4 regions of the Pseudovibrio sp. Ad13 genome follow, and region 1 is predicted to be linked to each of the others. Evidence: riboswitches for the same ligand, from Rfam matches in the RefSeq annotation. Region 1 holds a riboswitch; each other region holds the start of a gene.
What was found. Region 1 has a riboswitch for thiamine pyrophosphate ahead of thiC (phosphomethylpyrimidine synthase ThiC). Riboswitches for the same ligand answer to the same signal wherever they lie in the genome.
Positions count from the first base shown of each region.

Region 2: linked by a shared signal. The riboswitch ahead of thiB (thiamine ABC transporter substrate binding subunit) and the one ahead of thiC (phosphomethylpyrimidine synthase ThiC) in region 1 are both predicted to bind thiamine pyrophosphate.
Region 3: linked by a shared signal. The riboswitch ahead of thiM (hydroxyethylthiazole kinase) and the one ahead of thiC (phosphomethylpyrimidine synthase ThiC) in region 1 are both predicted to bind thiamine pyrophosphate.
Region 4: linked by a shared signal. The riboswitch ahead of PsAD13_RS04910 (ABC transporter permease) and the one ahead of thiC (phosphomethylpyrimidine synthase ThiC) in region 1 are both predicted to bind thiamine pyrophosphate.

Region 1 covers NZ_LMCC01000003.1:31,100-35,989, forward strand. The annotation lists gene thiC (phosphomethylpyrimidine synthase ThiC) at 1-1,789, opposite strand, end outside; TPP riboswitch at 1,884-2,004, opposite strand; gene PsAD13_RS04470 (hypothetical protein) at 2,188-4,155, shown strand; gene PsAD13_RS04475 (N-acetylmuramic acid 6-phosphate etherase) at 4,313-4,890, shown strand, end outside.
Region 2 covers NZ_LMCC01000006.1:115,928-120,817, reverse strand. The annotation lists gene PsAD13_RS09885 (thiamine/thiamine pyrophosphate ABC transporter permease ThiP) at 1-852, opposite strand, end outside; gene thiB (thiamine ABC transporter substrate binding subunit) at 828-1,808, opposite strand; TPP riboswitch at 1,842-1,948, opposite strand; gene katG (catalase/peroxidase HPI) at 2,065-4,242, opposite strand; gene PsAD13_RS09870 (L-serine ammonia-lyase, iron-sulfur-dependent, subunit alpha) at 4,569-4,890, shown strand, end outside.
Region 3 covers NZ_LMCC01000002.1:495,578-500,467, forward strand. The annotation lists gene lpdA (dihydrolipoyl dehydrogenase) at 1-145, shown strand, start outside; gene PsAD13_RS03115 (hypothetical protein) at 202-633, opposite strand; gene thiE (thiamine phosphate synthase) at 713-1,354, opposite strand; gene thiM (hydroxyethylthiazole kinase) at 1,338-2,150, opposite strand; TPP riboswitch at 2,223-2,325, opposite strand; gene PsAD13_RS03130 (tyrosine recombinase XerC) at 2,385-3,344, opposite strand; gene PsAD13_RS03135 (phospholipase D-like domain-containing protein) at 3,426-4,511, opposite strand; gene PsAD13_RS03140 (endonuclease) at 4,602-4,890, opposite strand, start outside.
Region 4 covers NZ_LMCC01000004.1:45,273-50,162, forward strand. The annotation lists gene PsAD13_RS04900 (CHASE2 domain-containing protein) at 1-552, shown strand, start outside; gene PsAD13_RS04905 (ABC transporter substrate-binding protein) at 625-1,563, opposite strand; gene PsAD13_RS04910 (ABC transporter permease) at 1,590-2,348, opposite strand; TPP riboswitch at 2,475-2,582, opposite strand; gene PsAD13_RS04915 (hypothetical protein) at 2,712-4,478, opposite strand; gene PsAD13_RS04920 (adenylosuccinate synthase) at 4,516-4,890, opposite strand, start outside.

The DNA of each region.
Region 1 (4,890 bases):
ACTTGCCGCCTTCGCGGAACTTGGCTGCCATAGCCTCCATACCTTCCTTCTGGGCCTCCGCGCGGATATCGTGCGAGATCCGCATGGAACAGAACTTAGGTCCGCACATAGAGCAGAAATGAGCCACTTTATGCGCGTCTTTCGGCAGAGTTTCATCGTGGAACTCTCGCGCAGTATCGGGATCGAGAGAGAGGTTGAATTGATCCTCCCAGCGGAATTCAAAGCGAGCACGAGATAAGGCATCATCCCGCCGCTGGGCACCTGGCAAGCCTTTGGCAAGATCAGCTGCATGAGCTGCAATCTTGTAGGTAATCACGCCGGTTTTTACATCATCCCGGTCCGGCAATCCCAGATGCTCTTTGGGCGTCACATAGCAAAGCATGGCACAGCCAAACCACCCGATCATCGCAGCGCCAATGCCGGAGGTGATGTGGTCATAACCGGGTGCGATATCGGTAGTAAGGGGCCCAAGCGTATAGAACGGCGCCTCATGGCAGCATTCCAGCTGTTTATCCATGTTTTCTTTGATCTTGTGCATGGCCACATGGCCCGGCCCTTCGATCATCACCTGGCAATCCTTGGCCCACGCAATTTTGGTAAGTTCTCCAAGTGTCTCCAGCTCTGCAAACTGCGCTTCATCATTGGCATCTGCAATGGAACCCGGACGCAATCCATCACCAAGGGAGAAGGCAACATCATACTGGCGACAAATATCGCAGATTTCGTCAAAGTGTTCATAGAGGAAGCTATCTTTGTGGTGATGCAGACACCACTTGGCCATGATGGAGCCTCCACGGGAGACAATGCCGGTCACGCGATTGACGGTCATCGGCACCATGTGCAGGCGCACACCTGCATGAATGGTAAAGTAATCAACCCCTTGCTCTGCCTGTTCAATCAGGGTGTCGCGGAAAATCTCCCAAGTCAGATCCTCGGCAATGCCATTCACCTTCTCAAGTGCCTGATAAAGCGGGACAGTCCCAATTGGTACAGGGCTGTTGCGGATGATCCACTCACGGGTGTTGTGAATATTACGCCCGGTAGACAGATCCATCACCGTGTCAGCACCCCAGCGGATCGACCACACCATCTTGTCTACTTCCTCTTCCATGGAAGAGGTAACAGCAGATGTACCCATATTGGCGTTGATCTTGACCAGAAAGTTCCGCCCGATGATCATCGGCTCACTCTCAGGGTGGTTGATGTTTGACGGAATGATCGCGCGGCCAGCAGCCACCTCATCACGTACAAACTCTGGTGTTACATAATCTGGAATGCTCGCACCCCAGTCATTGCCACACCGCTCTTCTGCAACCGCTTCCCGCAACTGGTTTTCGCGGATGGCGATAAACTCCATCTCCGGTGTGATAATGCCAGCGCGGGCATAGGCCAGCTGGGTGACGGCTTTACCGTCCTTTCCGCGCAAGGGGCGAGGCTTCACCGGAAACTCAGGAACAAGCCGGTCGCCTTTCACAAAACCATTGTCTTCAGGCTTAATCTCACGGCCATCATATTCCTCGGTGTCACCGCGCGCCTCGATCCACTTGCGCCGTAGAGCAGGCAAACCTTCAGAAATATTCGTTGTTGCCGTTGGGTCTGTGTATGGGCCGGAACTATCATAGACTGGCAGCGGTGGCTCGCCTGCAGTTGGGTGTACGCTGATCTCGCGCATGGGCACGAGCACGTCTTCGTGCAGGCTGCCACGAACGTAGATTTTACGCGCTGCTGGCAAGGCGCCTGTGGTGATGGATGGGTTTGGCGTCGTCATTATGGTGCTCCTCAAGTTCATAACTCGAAAAAGACACCAGATGAGTCTTGGCTGGGAAACGGCAGAAAGAACTTCTGCTGCTAAGATCGCGGTTGTTACACTAGCCTTATAAACAGGTCCCGCGACCCGTGCTTCCTACGCCAGTATCAACTGGGTCAGGTTCTAAGGGTCGCGTCGCCGAGCTTGCGCTCTGTCAGCCTCTCAGTCTCCTTGGTGAGACTCCCCTGCATACATGATTTTGCTAGAACGATTATGAACTACTGTCAAGGCAGGTTCGGTTCAGGCGGGGTTCAGAAAACTTTTGTAGTTTGGTCTTTCAGAGAAGAGAGTTGCTGATCCATATTGGCTTTTGAGGATTGCATACCTATCTCTCATCTAAGAATTTCACATCTGGATATCGCGAAAAATAATATCAACGAATGCTTGAAACCTGTTCTCTCCCATCCGTTTTAGCTGGCCCAATCTTGCGTCGACTGGAAACCTCACGTTTAACATTCTGGCTCGCAGTGCGCGCTCCGGCGGATGTGAAACTGGATTTGCTCCCACAAGGCCGTGAGCCGCAAACCTACGAGCTGACGAAAGCGCAAACTGAGGTAAACCTGATCTCAGCAGGGGTACATCTCCACTACCTCCTGATCGATCTACCTCTCCAAAGCCCTTTACCGCATGACACTTGGATCAGCTATCGCCTCGCTCTGCGTATGGAGGATGACGAGGAGGCTGGTTGGCAGGATCATTCCGTATGGGCGCCTGATCTCTGCTATGAAAATCAGGAGCTTCCCGGCTTTCTGCTAAGCTCAAAAGTTTCCTCGCTCCTGCACGGGTCCTGCCGCAAACCACATCACGAATCCGGCGATGGTCTGGTCGCAGCTGATCAGTTTCTGGCAAAGCATATCAGGGCTGAGAACGGCACCAAAATTGACAAGGAAAAATGGCCAACTGCCCTCGTGATGAGTGGCGATCAGATTTACTCAGATGATGTTGCTGGCCCCATGTTGCGAGCTATCCATGCGCTCATCGAAAAACTCGGTATCACTGAGGAACAGCTGGCAGGCTTGGAAAGCAAAGTGCCTGATAAGGCATCAGATTTCTACCAACACGGCGACACCTACTACCGCCGCGAAAAGTTTCTCCCAAGTCTGGAGAAGAACAGAAAGCTCTGGCTTGTCTTGTTCGGTGGCGTAGAAAAACCAATCTTTACTGCCGATCATGCCCATAACCATCTGATCACACTTGCTGAATTCTTGGCAATGTACCTCCTTGTCTGGTCTCCAGCACTATGGGATCTGGTTGAGACAGACGTTCCTGAAGGACTGACACCAGAAGAAGCAGCGCTCTATGAGAGCGAACAGAAAATTCTGAAAGAGTTTGTTGTTGGCCTCAGTCAGGTGCGCCGCCTGTTTGCGCATCTTCCGGTCGCGATGATCTTTGATGACCATGATGTCACTGATGACTGGAACCTCAACCGTGATTGGGAAGAGACCGCCTACGGCCATCCGTTCTCCCGACGGATCATTGGCAATGCCTTGTGTGCCTATATGCTCAATCAGGGGTGGGGCAACCGACCTGAAGCGTTCTCAGGTGGAACACTTGAAGCGATGACGCAAGCTGTCACTGTGCCCGGCACAAACAGCTACGATGAGTTTCTGGATCACCTCTTCGCCTTTGAAAACTGGGACTATTACTGGGAACTAGACCCACCACTGCTGGTGCTGGATACGCGCACACGCCGATGGAGATCAGAGCGGGCAGGGCATCTACCCTCGGGTCTTCTGGACTGGGAAGCGGTCACAGATTTACAACGATCTCTGCGCGGAAAAGACGCCGTGCTACTCGTCTCCGCAGCCCCGATCTTCGGCGTAAAGCTGATCGAAACGCTGCAGAAGCTGCTCACGTTCATGGGCAAGCCGCTCATGGTGGATGCGGAATACTGGATGGCACATCCGGGAACGGCAGATGGCATTTTGAATGTGTTCCGCCACCGCAAAACGCCAGATCGCTTTACGATCCTTTCTGGTGACGTGCACTACTCCTTTGTTTACGATGTCGAGTTACGCGGACACTCTCGTGGGCCTGACATCTGGCAAATCTGCAGCAGTGGCATCAAAAACGAGTTCCCGGCCAAACTGCTTGATAAACTCGACCATCTGAACCGCTGGCTCTATGCGCCTCGCTCTCCCTTGAACTGGCTCACCAGACGACGTGGCATGAAGGTTATTCCGCGCAAACCTGTGGGCACGCATCATGGCCGACGCTTGCTGAATGCAAGTGGCATTGGATTAGTTGAGTTTGATGAACACGGCGGCCCAGATCAAATCAGCCAGTTGCTGCCTGATGGACGTCAGGTCGTCTTTGTACGCCGCGAAGAAGAAGCACGCTGGGATTGATCAAGAAAAAACTAGGTCCAAAACAATACCTGTGGCCTGCAATTGTCACAGGTAACTGCTAGAAATCTATTGAGATTACGCAAGTTGCGGGTCTTTTCTAATATATCATTGCCATATCGTGAGTTGTTGGTATGCTATTGGTATCAGGGAGAGTCTCGTGTCCAGCATATCCAAAAAAGTGGGGTTTCCAGAACATTCCAATCCGCAGGAGTGGCGTGAAACCGAGCAAAGATCTTCACGTTATGCAGGCTTGGAAACATGGGGGACTGACGAAGTCCTCAAAGCCTTGCTGGGTGGTCAAATGCAAGCCCTCAACGCTGTCTGGTCTGCGTTGGGAGAGCTGGAAGCCGCAGTTGATGCTGCTGCCCAAAGATTGCAGGGAACCGAAGGTAGACTTGTGTACGTCGGCGCAGGTACTTCAGGCAGGCTTGGCGTTTTGGATGGCATTGAACTCATCCCCACATTTGGCTGGCCAGAGCATCGATTGATCTATGGTCTGGCAGGTGGCGAAGCTGGATTGTTACGCCCGCAGGAAGGCGCTGAGGACAGCGAAGAAGCAGGCCGTGCTTTCATTTTAGAGAACAATGTCGGCGCTTCTGATGTCGTCTTGGGTATTGCAGCAAGCGGCACCACACCTTTTACCCGCTCTGCCATTCAAACCGCCAGAGGCGCGGGGGCTCTTACAATATCACTGGCGAATAATCCGCAAAGCCCGTTACTGGCCGATGCTGAGCA
Region 2 (4,890 bases), on a different contig from region 1:
CCAGAGGATGTCTGCGACAGGTGCACCACCATCCCAGCGCTGGATCGCTCGGTCCAGTCCTGCGCCAAACCCTTCACCACGTGAAAGCTTCAGTGCTGCGAAAGCTGCAGCAGCAGTGAGCATGAGTTGCAATGCAGAAAGCAGCGCGGCGCGGCCAAGATCAAAATCGTAAGTAAAAGCCTGATAGATCGCCAGCTCAATAGTTGTCGCCCGCGGCCCGCCACCAAGTGTCAGAGCAACAGCAAAGCTTGTCAGGCAGATCGCAAAGATCACAGCCAGTGCACCGGGTAGAATGCGCGCGAGCATGGGGAGTTCTATCAGCCGAAACAGGGCTTTTCCATCACACCCAAGCTGCGCCGCAAGGCGAAAGCGCTCTGAGGGAACCTCTTGCCACCCCTGCAAGATCAATCGGGTTGCCAGCGGAAGGTTGAAGAAAACATGAGCCAGCACAACACCGTGGAGGCCATAAATGCGAATGGGTGAAGCACCGAAATAGACAAGCACATCAGATATCCAGCCCGCACGGCCAAACACCTGCAGTAACCCAAGAATGGCGACAATAACTGGAAGAATGAAGGGCGCACCAAGCAGGGCAATAAGCAAACTGCGGCCCGGAAACCGCCGTCGCGCCAGGGCGCGCGCAACCGGCACAGCCAGCGCAACACTGATCACAGCAGAAAGCACGGCCTGCGTGAGCGTAAACTTGAGAGCGGCCCAATCGGAAGAGGAAAAGCCGTGACCCGCTTCGGCTCGCAGAGCAACCGCGGCCAACGTGCCAAGTATGAGTGCCGCGACAAGCAATGCCGCGGCAACACCGGGAAGCGAACTTACTGGCTGAGCGCTTCTAGCCATTCCGGCAGAGCCTCACTTCTTGCAGTAGCAGCTTCGTCAGGCTTAAAGAACAAAGCTTTTTCAGGCACCTGCAGTGTGTCAAAGCCAGCAGGCAAACCACCTTCAGGTGTCACAGCAGGATACATCCAGTTGGTCGTTGGAATGATTGTCTGGAAAGCATCTGAAACCATGAAGTTCAGGAACTTGTCTGCCAACTCTGGCTGATCAGTCCCGGCAAGCTTTGCCGCTACTTCAACCTGCATGTAATGGCCTTCTTCAAACGCGGCAGTGGTCTTGCTGTTATCTTCCTCGGCAATCAGGTGGTAAGCCGGAGACGTGGTGTAACTGAGCACCATCTCCGCTTCCCCATCAAGGAAAAGACCGTAGGCTTCAGACCAACCTTTTGTAACCGTCACGATGTTATCGGAAAGATCCGCCCACACATCAGCAGCTTCGTCTCCGTAAGCCGCTTTCACCCAAAGCAGCAGCCCGAGGCCGGGCGTAGAGGAGCGTGGATCCTGAATAAGGATCTTGGCATCACTCTTTGCAAGCTCGCGGAAGTTGGTTGGTACGGTTTCGCCAGCCTTGTGTACGAAGGCAAAGTAGCCCCAATCGTACGGCACAAAGGTTTCGTCAGCCCACTCCACTGGCAGTGTGTATTGGGCTTCAACAGTGTGTGGTGCAAACAGGCCAGTTTTCTTGGCAGTCTCTACCAGATTGGTGTCCAGACCCAGCACCACATCGGCATCTGAGTTTTTACCTTCAAGACGAATGCGGGAAAGCAGTGCTGCGCCATCTTCGACGCCAACAAGTTTCAGGTCACACTCGCATACAGCCTCAAACGCTTCTTCCACTTTTGGGCCTGGGCCCCAGTCAGAAACGAAGCTGTCGTATGTGTAAACTGTCAGTTGAGGCTTCTCAGCAGCCATCGCTGATGTTGCAGTGAGTAATCCCGCAGCAATTAACAGATGTTTCAAGTCATCCTCCATTGCGGCGAGAGGGCAAGGATGGATGAAACCGGTACCCTTCCCTCCGCCGGTTCTAGCCGGTTCAGGTTCAACGGGTTCGCCACTAAAGCATCTCAGCACGACAAATACGCGCACCCCGAGGTCAAGCGGTTCTTAACCGGAAAAACACAGAAGCGCAACTGGATATAGCCAGCGTCTGGAGAGCACCTGTAGGGAGTTGCAATAAAAAGCCCGGGCAGTTTCCTGCCCAGGCTCGTCGCATTTATTAGGCTGTCAGGTCGAAGCGGTCGGCGTTCATGACCTTGGTCCATGTTGCCACGAAATCGCGGACGAACTTTTCGTGGTTGTCATCCTGAGCATACACTTCAGCATAAGCGCGCAGGATTGAGTTGGAGCCAAACACAAGGTCTGCACTGGTTGCAGTCCACTTAGGCTTGCCAGATTTGCGGTCACGGATTTCATAGGTGCCATCTTTGAGTGGATGCCAGCTGTTGTCCATATCGGTCAGGTTGACGAAGAAGTCCGTTGTCAGCTGACCTTCGCGGTCCGTGAAGACACCGTGCTTTGATCCGCCATAATTGGCACCAAGAACGCGCAGGCCACCAACAAGTGCAGTCATTTCCCAGCCAGTGAGGCGGAGGAGCTGAGCACGATCCAGCATCATCTCTTCCGGGCTAACAGCGTACTCTTGCTTCTGCCAATTACGGAAGCCATCAGAAATAGGCTCCAAAACAGAGAAGGATGTCGCGTCTGTCATCGCATCTGTTGCATCACCGCGACCAGAAGCGAATGGAACTTCCACGTTGAAACCAGCTGCCTTGATGGCATTTTCCACACCAACATTTCCTGCCAGCACGATCACATCTGCGACTGAGGCTCCTGCCTGCGCTGCGATTGGTTCAAGCACAGCCAGAACTTTGGCAAGCCGGTCTGGCTCATTGCCAACCCAATCCTTTTGAGGAGCGAGGCGGATACGAGCACCGTTGGCACCACCGCGCATATCAGAACCGCGATAGGTACGTGCGCTGTCCCAAGCGGTTTTGATCAGGTCTTCATTGCTCAAACCACTTGCCGCAATTTTTGCTTTCACCGCAGTAACATCATAGTTGGTGTTGCCTGCTGGAACAGGATCCTGCCAGATAAGGTCTTCTTTCGGCACATCCGGGCCAAGATAATTGGCTCTCGGTCCCATGTCGCGGTGTGTCAGCTTGAACCATGCACGCGCAAACGTATCTCTGAAGTACTCAGGATCTGCGATGAATTTCTGACAGTACTCGTTGTAGATCGGGTCAACCTTCATCGCCATGTCCGCATCCGTCATGATCGGATTGTGACGAACAGACGGATCCGTTGGGTCAACAGGCTTGTCTTCTTCCTTGATGGAAACAGGTTCCCATTGCCATGCGCCGGCAGGAGATTTTACCTGCTCCCATTCATGGCCGAACAGCATATCAAAGAAACCCATATCGAATGTGGTTGGGTGTGTGGTCCACGCACCTTCGATACCAGAAGTAAAGGCATTCGTTGCCTTGCCATCCTGTCCGGGGTTAGACCAGCCAAAGCCCTGCTCTTCAAGACCAGCGGCTTCCGGTGCGACGCCGATGTTATCGACGGCACCGCGTCCATGGGTTTTACCAACGGTGTGACCACCACAAGTCAGCGCAGCAGTTTCCTCGTCATTCATTGCCATACGAGCAAAGGTTTCGCGGATCTGATCAGCTGTTTTTTGCGGACCGGGAACGCCATTCACGCCTTCGGGGTTCACGTAGATCAAGCCCATGTGGGTTGCTGCAAGCGGGTTTTCGAGCGTTGAAGGGTCATCCAGATCGTCATAGCGCTCTTCACTGCGCGCAAGCCATTCTTTCTCAGATCCCCAATAGGTGTCGATCTCCGGACCCCAGATATCCTCACGGCCAAACCCGAAACCAAAGGTTTTCAGACCCATGGAGTCATAGGCGATAGTGCCTGCGAGAATAATCAGATCAGCCCAGGAGAGAGCGTTGCCGTACTTTTTCTTGATAGGCCAAAGCAAACGGCGCGCTTTATCAAGGCTTGCGTTATCAGGCCAGGAGTTAAGCGGAGCAAAGCGAATGTTGCCGGAACCGCCGCCACCGCGACCATCTGCAAGACGATAAGAGCCAGCTGTGTGCCACGAAAGGCGGATCATCAGGCCACCATAATGACCCCAATCCGCTGGCCACCAGTCCTGACTGTCGGTCATGAGCGCATGAACGTCTGCCTTCACCGCTTCAAAATCGAGTGATTTAACAGCATCATGATAGTTGAAGCCTGGGTCCATCGGGTTGGTACGCGCACCATGTTGATGGAGGATGTCGAGATTCAAAGCATCAGGCCACCATCGGGTAACCGGCTTATCCATCGATGTGTTCGCGCCATGTACCACCGGACAAACACCGGCTGTCTTGACATCGTTACCGTGCATTGCTGTCTCCACTATCTAATTTGGCTCTTGCTGGTTTTGACGTAGCGTTTACCTTAAGCGGTGAGACGAAACGATGCATCCAGCAAATTCTAGACTGAATATAGATCGCTAAACGCATTAAGTGAAATTGCATCTTCTACTCATATCAATAAGTTTTTCTTATCGTATAAATTTGAAGGTAAACGAAGGCGCTTAGATTGCTCCTCTGAGCTCTCCTCATCACACACAAAGATGCTTTTCGCGAGGTAAGGAAAGCATCAGTTCTGCCCTTCAATGCAGCAACAATCCGTGTAAAATATCACATTGATTTTCGCGGAGAAATTTGCATGAGCACTATCAGCCTTCTCAATTCCATAATTGGTCCGGTGATGAGAGGACCCTCGAGCTCTCACTCTGCAGCGCCATACTTCATAGGGAAGACTGTCCGTCAACTTTCCCTTTGTGATGGCGATAAAATTGTGAATGTTGAAATTGCGTTCGATCCAGAGGGCTCATTTGCCCAAGTTTATACCAACCAAGGCAGTGACGAAGGCTTTGCTGCAGGCTTGATGGGAGAAGAGGTCACCTCACCTAAGTATCGACAAGCTCTATCTGATCTGATGAACGGCAAGCCATTTACGCTAGAGATCAACATTAGAAATTTAGACA
Region 3 (4,890 bases), on a different contig from region 1:
CGAAATGATCCACGAAGCATGTGTTCTGATGGAATTTGGCGGTTCCTCTGAGGATCTGGGTCGCACCTGTCACGCGCACCCAACCATGTCCGAAGCAGTGAAAGAAGCTGCTATGGCAACATTCGCCAAGCCAATTCATATGTAATCTGGAATTTCTGGATTAAAAAAAAGCCGCTTCAGGAAACTGAGGCGGCTTTTTTGCTACTGGCGGACCAGAATATAACTGCGGGTCTTGTTGGGAATTGTTGGATCATGGTTTTCGGTGCGGACATATGCCTGAATGCGCTCTCCCATTGGCCGCAGCTCAATATGCTGGGCTTTGAAGAAACCACCGAACCGGAACGTGAGTACGCCAGAAAAGCTAAGCTGTCCTGCAGCCCAACCCCATTTGCAATCGCGAGGAGAGCAGCTGGTGAAGGCACGAGCACGCACAACCAGTTGGCCGTCAAGGCATTGCCCTTCAACTTCAATCTGAGAGAGCTCTTTCAAACGTGCTTTGGGATTTTCCCAATCCCCCAGCTCCGCCATTTCTGATTTGCGGACTTCACAGGCGGTTTGCGCTTGAGCTGCAGAAACAAGAAAGGCAAACGTGCAGAAGAATATGCACAAAAATGATGTTTGTCTAAGTTTCATGACTAAAAGCTCCCCGCCTAGTCCTCTCATATATCAATGTAGATGGGCTCTGCGAGGAGTAAATGCGTGTTTTATCCTATCACCCTAGGTCTTTTACGCTTTTGACGATGTCCTGAAGCTTGCGCGTAGCTGCGGATGGACTGGATGCCCCACAGATTGCTGAAATAACTGCAATCCCATCAGCTCCAGCTTTGATCACCTGATCCGCATTAGCAAGCGAAATTCCGCCAATTCCAACCACAGGCAACTGAGATTGAACCGTTAAACCGGCAAAGCTCTGCATACCCATGTCAGCCGCATCATCCTTACTGTTCGTCGGGAAACAGGCGCCTATGCCAAGGTAATCACAGGCGGAAATATCCGCAGTATCCAGCTCGTCCTGAGTGCTGACCGAAAGACCTAGCAGCTTATCTGAGCCGATCAGCTCCCGGGCTTTCGTGGCATCCATATCATCCTGCCCAACATGAACACCGTCCGCATCAACCGCTAAGGCAACATCTACACGATCATTGACGATTAGCGGCACATTCAACGGTTTCAACGCTCGCATCAACCGCTCTGCCAGCTCAATTTGCTTGCGCGTGCTGCCAGTCTTGTCACGAAGCTGCACAACAGTAGCGCCGTTTTGTGCGGCTGCGATTGCTATGTCGACGGGATCCTGACCGGGGCAGTCTTGCGGCCCCAGCACCAGATAAACGGACAGATCAAGCAACGGTTTCATGCATTTCAATCCGTGCTGTTGCGTTGAGGATATCGCTGTTCAGCTGATAGAGGCCGTTAATGATATCCAGCTGCAAGCTTGCTGGTCCTGCTGAATTTTTTGCAGCAATTTCACCAACCACTCCGAGGAAAACCATTGCATCAACAGCAGCATCAAATGGGTCATCGCAAACTGCCAGTGTTGCGCCAGTCAAAGCCGTTGCCGTACAGCCAAGACCAGTCGCATAAGGCATCATCTTATCCCCGTTGGCGACTTCAGCAGTGCGCGCACCATCAGTGATGAAATCGACCGGACCAGAGACAACAACAACAGCGCCCGTCTGCTTCGCCAGTTCTTTCGCTCCTGCGAGAGCAGCCTCCGAACTATCGGTGCTATCAACGCCTTTTCCTCCTGCACCCTGACCAGCAAGTGCCATGATTTCAGAGGCATTGCCACGAATGACGCTCGGCTTATTCTCCAGCAATTCACCAGCTAGCTTGGTGCGGAAGGTCAGCGCTCCAACAGCCACCGGGTCCAGCACCCAAGGGCGACCAGCTTTGTGGGCAGCAGCAGTTGCCAGCTTCATCGCCTCTGCCTGAGCAGGGGTAACCGTGCCAACGTTGACCACTAATGCACCTGTAACACTTGCAAGTTCAGGGGCTTCTTCTGGGCCATCCACCATGGCAGGGGAGGCGCCAATGGCCAGCAGGGCGTTCGCTGTGGTGTTGGCCACCACGATGTTCGTCATGTTATGGACGAGTGGACTGTTGTCACGAATTGCAGAAAGAGTTGCGCAAGCGCTTTCGACACGACCCATTTTTATCCTCGGTCTTGTTGTGCGAAAGAGAGCTGGTATCAGGGACTTGGCAAACTGCCAGACAATCTATCCCCCAACACGGCGTGAGTGCTCCCTTCGCTGGAATTATCCAGAGCAGGTTCTTCGAGTATGATCTCAGCCACAACACACGTGTCGGGCACCCCGTTTCACATCGACGAACCTAGGGGATCTGCTAAGGGAGATCAAGGTGATGTGAGGGAGGGGGACAACCTATCAACGACGCGGGTGTGCCTTGTCATAAGCGTCCAACAGCTGTGCACTGTTCACTTCCGTATAAATCTGTGTGGTAGAAAGGCTTGCGTGCCCCAGTAGCTCCTGAATGCTCCTCAAATCCCCGCCTTCAGAGAGCAAATGAGTTGCAAACGAATGGCGTAAAGCGTGAGGAGTTGCGGTGTCTGGTAGACCAAGAGCACTGCGGATTTTTTGCATGGCCAGCTGGATCATACGCGCATTCAGCGGGCCACCACGAACGCCGCGAAACAGCGGTGAGCTGCCCGACAGATCATAAGGGCACTGCTTTTTGTAGGCTTCAATAGCTTCTATTACCACTGGCAGAACCGGAACAAGCCGTTCTTTGTTGCCTTTACCGCGAATCTTCAGCGACTTATCCCCCTCCTTCGGCGCTGAGGCCGATGTCAGAGACAGCGCTTCAGAGATACGGAGACCGCAACCGTAGAGCAGTGTGAACACCGCTGCGTTGCGGGATTCAACCCAGGGAGTGTCCTCAAAAGCGAGATCGCTGCTGACAATCGCTTTGGCTTCCTCAACGGGGATAGGCTTGGGCAGGCTGCGGGGAAGTCTCGGCGTACGAACAGCTGCAGCACCAGCCGCATTCACCTCACCGCGCTCCTCCAGAAACGAGAGGAAGGAGCGGATGCCAGCCAACCCGCGGGCAAGCGTCCGCGTCTGCGCGCCATCCCTCCGACGCGTCGCCAGAAATGCGCGAAAGTCCTTTGGTTTCAAAGACTCCAGATGCCGCAGGGCAACCGGTTCGCCTTCATAACTGGTCATGAAGCGCAGGAACTGACGGGTGTCGCGCTCATACGCTTCCAGTGTCCGTTCAGCCAGTCGCCGTTCAGAGCCCAGATGATCAATCCAGTCTTCTATCGCTGCGGTAACATCTGGTTTGCAGATGATGAGTAAGTCTTCGCCGCTATCAAGGGAATTTGCCATTCGCAAAGTGTAAGCGCCAAATCTGGCTGAATGGTTACCAAAAGATAAACATACACGCCTTTGCGAAATGCCTGCGCAAATTCAGTTGATGACGATTGGCTGCCCGTGATCACTGATGATCCGGTCAATTTCCTGCCGAGCGGCCATCGCAAACCGTTTCTGGTTCTCGGTTGGCACCACAGAATCCCCCAAAACGACGATGTTCTCGTCATTAAACCGGTTCGCCGGGCCTGTGTAATTGAAGCTGCCGACAATCATAATGCTATCATCAATTACCATAAGCTTATGATGAAGCTTACCAATTCGGCTTGAACCGCGAACGAAATGCAAATCAGCACCAGCTTCTGCTAAAGGCTGAGTGGCTGCCCAGTCCTGTCCGCCTTGCCGGGCATCAAGCGCACCACGCACCTTTCGCCCAGCCTCCATCAGCAGCAACATGGCATCATCAATGCCGGAGCTTTTGGAGAAGGTGAAGATAGCAAAGTCCACTCGTTCCTTAGCTTTTGTCATCTGTTTGGTGACTTCCATCTCTGGTGCGTGGTCCGGTGCAAAGCAAACTTTCACGCGGATGTCGTCAACAATCACTTCTTTCGGTGTGTTCTCGGCTTCGTTGTCATCAACGCTGTATCGGCCAAATCGCCCCCGTTTAATCTCCCTGAATTCCCGTTCAAAGATATCGGCAACCTTCTCATTCTTGATGATGAGAAGATGGTTCAGGTTGCGATGTGTGCCGGTCTCAGTGAAGTTTGTGGAGCCGGTCAGAACAGCATTGCCATCGCGAATGATGAATTTCTGATGGAATATCCGTGGGTTAAAGTCAGTCCGAACCCACACCTTAGAGCGCAGCAACGCCGCGTGAAGTTGCCGGTTCACCTCGTTCTCAACACGAGGGTCGCTTGAGTGCGGGTCGTCTGCTGGCTCATCTACGCTCAGGTAATCCGCCTCGGACACCACTCGCACCCGCACCCCGCGTCGCTTTGCGTTGATAAGTGCGTTGGTTATGCGTTTATTGTCTATTTCTTGAATTGCTATGTCGAGCGAGCGCTCTGCAGCATCAATAAACCCGATAATCTCTCCCTCAAGATCATCCAGCGGGTTATCCGGTAAATGATCGAGGACTGTCTTCGGACCAACAAGGAATTTAAGATTCTCAGTTTCAACTGCCATTGTACCCTCCCACCGTCATAACACCTTACCCTAGGGTAGATGATGTGTCGGTACACAATTATGACGGTAGGAAGCGAAAAGAGGACCTAGCTAGAAACCAACCGAAATAAGTGGATTGGTGTTGCCTTGAATTTCCAGGATGCGAGCATCACGCAGCTGCTCTTCTTCAGAGACCGGATCCTCTGCCATCCAATTGTTGAACATCTCCACTTCAGTCTCTGTCAGAGGCATGCCGTAGGTGGTCTGCATGTACAGATAGATCCGCGCAATATCACCGCGCGTCTCAGCCATCGGCTCGGCAACTTTCCGGCTGCTGTCAATCTCAAAGTCACAAGCACCGTAAGTCCGGTCTTCGCCAGTAATAACGGCCATGCGATAA
Region 4 (4,890 bases), on a different contig from region 1:
ATGCAGAAGCAAATGAAGCGCTTCAATCTCAAGGACCGGTTCAACTTCAACCAGAAAAATATGAAGGACCACGCGGTCACAATCGATATCGGCATCTCAACCGGCCTGGCAACGCTTGGCGAAACAGGTACACGGCGTCATTTCAGGTACGCCCCACTCGGTAAATGCGTTGATTTAGCAGAAGATTTAGCCCGTCATTGCAAAGAAGCCGGTCACAGCGTTCTTATGTGTGAAACGACACGCGGCCAGATGCCTGAACTGGCAGCATTGGAGACAATCCCAGTCAAAACCAGCCGTTACCAGATGCGTTCCTTTGCGTTGCTAGGTGATCCATCACTTGCCTTCTCAGAAAACTTCCTCAAGCTCAAAAACATCCACTGCAACATGGTCTTTGCGCTCTTTGAGGAGAATGACAAGAAGAAAGCCCTGACGCTGGTAGATGAATGTAAATCACTCTCTGAGGGTGAGTACAACACCATCTATGCTGCTTTTGAGAAATACATCCTCAGCGATCTGGCTCAACACGAAGCGGTCAAGGATGCAGCGCAATAACGGCATTTGGCCTACAAATAAAAAGAGCCCCCGAAACTCGGAGGCTCAAATTTTAGTTTAGACCTATACCGGTTAGCGCAGTTCAACCGCGTAGGTTTCAACTGGAGGCGCTGTTTTAATGAGCCCCTGCTCAATCAGAAAGTTTGCAAACCGTTCATAGCGACCATTGTCCAAAGCAGCTGGACGGCTGGCAAAACGCGGCAGAGTATCCGCCCAGGCACGCTTGTTCAGCTCATCATCCAGATTTGGATAGATCTCAAGGAAGCTCTTCCAGGAGTCCTGCGGATTATTAAGCAGATAAACAGTAGCCGCCTCAATCGCATTAATGAACTTCTTCAAACGCGGATCATCCAGCTTATCTTTGTGAGCCACATAAATCAGTTCATCATAGACTGGCACGCCGTTCTCTTCAGGATAAAACGCGCGGCCTTTCGCACCTTCAATCTCCATCTGGTTCAGCTCGAAGTTACGGTAACCACCAATCACCGCATCAACCTGCCCAGCCATCAGAGATGGTGAGAGCGAGAAGTTTACGTTGATCAGCTCCACATCGTCAGAACTCAGACCTGCATTGGAAAGCATCTTCCCAAGCATGGCGTTCTCAAACCCGGATGTGGAATAACCAATACGCTTGCCTTTCAGGTCTGCAATCTCCTTGATTGGTCCATCTTCCAACACAATCAGTGTGTTCAAAGGCGTAGAGACCAACGTCCCGATCCGCATCAGCGGCATGCCCTCATCAATCTGCGGGTGCAACGTCTGCTGATAGGAAACTGCAATATCACCCTGCCCTGCTGCAACAAGCTTTGGTGGCATGGAAGGATCAGCAGGCTCAATCAGCTCAACATCAAGGCCCTCTTTTTCAAAGAAACCCCGTGCCTTGGCAACCACGATTGGTGCATGGTCTGGATTCGCAAACCAATCCAGCAACACAGTCAGCTTGCCCGCTGCTTGCACTTGAAGCGTACTCGCAAGCATTGCCGCACCAAACAGAATACCTAGTTTTTTCATAAGGTTACGTCCTCATACTCTGAGACCTAGATCTCTTTCTGCCAATAGATCATCCGAGAAGTGGCGAACTCAACAACTGCCCTCAGGCTCAACACCATCACCGCAAGCAAAATCAACGCCGCAAACATAGTCGCTGTTTGCATGCGGGCATTGGATTGCAACATGATGAATGCCAGCCCCCCTTTAGCACCAACCCACTCTCCAACCACCGCCCCAATAGGCGCGAAGACCGCAGCAATGCGCATACCAGATGCCAGAGAAGGCAAAGCTGCGGGAATGCGTATGTAGCGAAGTGTTTGCCAGCGGTTCAGGCCGTGCAGCTTACCAAGATCAAGCAGCGACTGATCAGTCCTGCGCAAACCATCGAAGAAGGTCGAGGTTACAGAAAAGAAGATCACGATCACGGCCATGACAACCTTGGAGGCGAGCCCAAAGCCGAACCACAGCACTAAAAGTGGGGCTATTGCAAACACAGGAAGAGATTGGGTCGCTGCAATTGGAGGCAGCAGAAACAGGCGTATCCGGGGAGACACTGCCAGCAAAACAGCCAGCGAAGCTCCAGCACTCACGCCAAAGAGAAAGCCGAGAACAGTCTCCCAAGCGGTAATGCCTGCATGATGCAGCAGGAAAACACCTTGATTGAGAAAAGCGGAAAAAACCGCCGCCGGACCTGGCAAGAGAAACGGAGGAAACTCTCCAATCTGAACCACACTTTCCCAAATGGCGATAAAAAGCAAAATCCCGAAAAGACTTCGGAGAATTCGTTTCAAAGCTCGCTTCAGCATGCAGACTCCCAACAATGGTATTGGGCATCACAAACAGGCGGAAGAACGGAGCTACATTAGCTCTCTGGGATGTTTTCAGCACAGGATCTCCCGTTACAGCAAAATGCAAACATGGAGATCCGGGAAGAATGGCTCAGGTCCCGTCCCTTCGCCGGCATTACCCGGATCAGGTTCAAAGGGTTTAGCTCATCGCAATCTCAGCTTTTCGAAAGAAAAGCACCCCTCGGAATAGCAAGGAACATGCGCGTTTCTGCTGAAGGATGCAAGCAGATTTTGCTCTGACGGACGACAGCATAATGAAAAAGGCCTCAGCTCTGAGAGAGCCAAGGCCTTTGAAATCTAATCTAAATATCTGAAACTAGATTACTTCCAGCTCTTGATTGCCTCTGCGATAACTTTGTTGCCGGTTGTACCTTTTTCAAAGGTCAACATTGCACGGCGACCGCTGTTATACAGCAGTGGAACATCAATCCACTCACGCTCAGAAAGACGCTTCAGGTTCTTTGCTTTTTCTTCATCACTGTCAGACAGCGCAATCCAGAAGAGAGTGTCAGAAACCTTCACGGCAGCACCATCAAGCGGATCACCTGCTTCGGACTCTGTCTTCTTCAGGATCAGGCCAGGCACCTTCTCAACACCTTTGCCATCAAATCCTTCTGGGAAGATGAAGTTCAGCTCAAGCAGATGGCTGGCTGGCAAAGACTGATCACTATTCGGCTTCAACGTCATCTCAACAGAGAAGTTACGAGATGGCAGCGTCGCAACAGCCTTGATGACAGAATCGCCATTAGCTTCATCCAATGACCAAACAACGTTCCCGCGTGATGCAGAACCTGCAGCACCCGGCGTCAATGCCTCTTCGTAAAGTATGCTCTGTTGTGCAACAGGAGAAACCGCAGCTTCAGTTCCAATGGTTTCAGCTGGCGGAACAGAATTGGTCTCAACTGCAGTACTTTGCTGTGCAGGTTCCGTCACCGGCAAAACCTGCTCAGAAGATGTGTCTTCTGCCGGTGCTGCTGGAGTTTCAACCACACGCACGACTGGAGGCTCAGCTGTTGTCTCGGTTGGCGCAGCGCTGGATGAATTCCGGGTAATCCGGGTCGTCTGCACCCGTGTCGCATCCGGAGAGACCTTTGCCCCTTCATCAGATGGCAACAGGCGGTCAGTGTTCTTCTTCGGCGTACGTTCCGGCTGAACCCGAAGCGGCTCATCTTCATTCGAAGGTGCGCTCTCTGGCGCAACAGTCTCACCGGTTTCAACTGGAAGAACTAAGGAGAGAATAACATCGCGCAGACTATAGACACCTGCGGTAACGCCCAAGATTATCAGTATGACCACAATTATACCGACAATACCCGATGTGTTGGAAGGCTTCAGCCCTTCTTCCTGCTCAATCGCATCACCAACGCGCTGCGCAACGGCTGGCTTGCGGGAGGAAGCAGGTTTACGGCTTGTCTTTGGCTTAACCTTGGCAGGCTCATCGATCTCAGGACGCGACTTACCTTTTGTTTCCAGCTTGGTTCGGCGTGCCTCACCCGGCACCCAAGAGCGCTCTTCTGCGCTCGTCTCGACAGCACCTTTGGTTGGCAGAGACGCGGCAGGTTCACCTGTCTCTTTGTCATCCATGGAGCCAAGATCAGGCTCTTTACGCTCGCTGGAAGCTTCAGGCAGCTGATCACGCGCCATCTGATTGGCTTGATGTGCGGCGTTGCCAAGATCCTGCGCAGCACGAACCGCCTCTTTAAACACATCTGCTTTAGCAGCAGGTGCTTTCGGCTCATCGCGCGCTGGAGTATCGGCCTTTGTACCTGCCTTAGGCGGATCGCCAGCAGGTGAAGATGCAGCAGAGATTTCTGGAGCTGCAGGTTTTGGAGCACTTGGAGCTGGGGTGGTTTTAGACCGCCCCAACCCGAGAGACTCACGAGCAGCTTCCGCTTCGACCTTACGAATGGCCTCTTCAAGCTTCAGCTGCTCCTCAGTGATCTGGGAGGGAGACAGAGGTGGGTCGTAACTTTTAAGTTGCTTTACAATTGCATTCCGCGCGCGTTGATAAACTGCCCGCCGTGCAGAACCTGTGTTCTCTTGTAAACCAGCTACCGCTTTTTTTAGAACGGAATTGTAGTCCGCCATTTAACTGCCCATTGCCCCCAGAGCTTCATTTCAAGACTTAATCCTGGAATGGATTCTGAACCAGGATTGTGTCATCACGTTCAGGGCTTGTTGATAACAGAGCAACCGGAGCACCAATCAGCTCTTCAACATGCCGAACGTATTTCACAGCTTGTGCTGGCAATTCTGCCCAAGTCCGTGCGCCTTTGGTCGTTTCCTTCCAACCAGGCAGGGTCTCATAAATAGGAACAACCCGCGCCTGAGCACCTTGAGATGCCGGAAGGTAATCGATTCGCTCACCATCTAGCTCATAACCAACACAAATCTTAATTTCATCCAGTCCGTCCAAAACGTCAAGCTTTGTCAATGCAATCCCATTGATTCCGCTGGTGCAAACGGTTTGACGGACAATCACTGCATCAAACCAGCCACA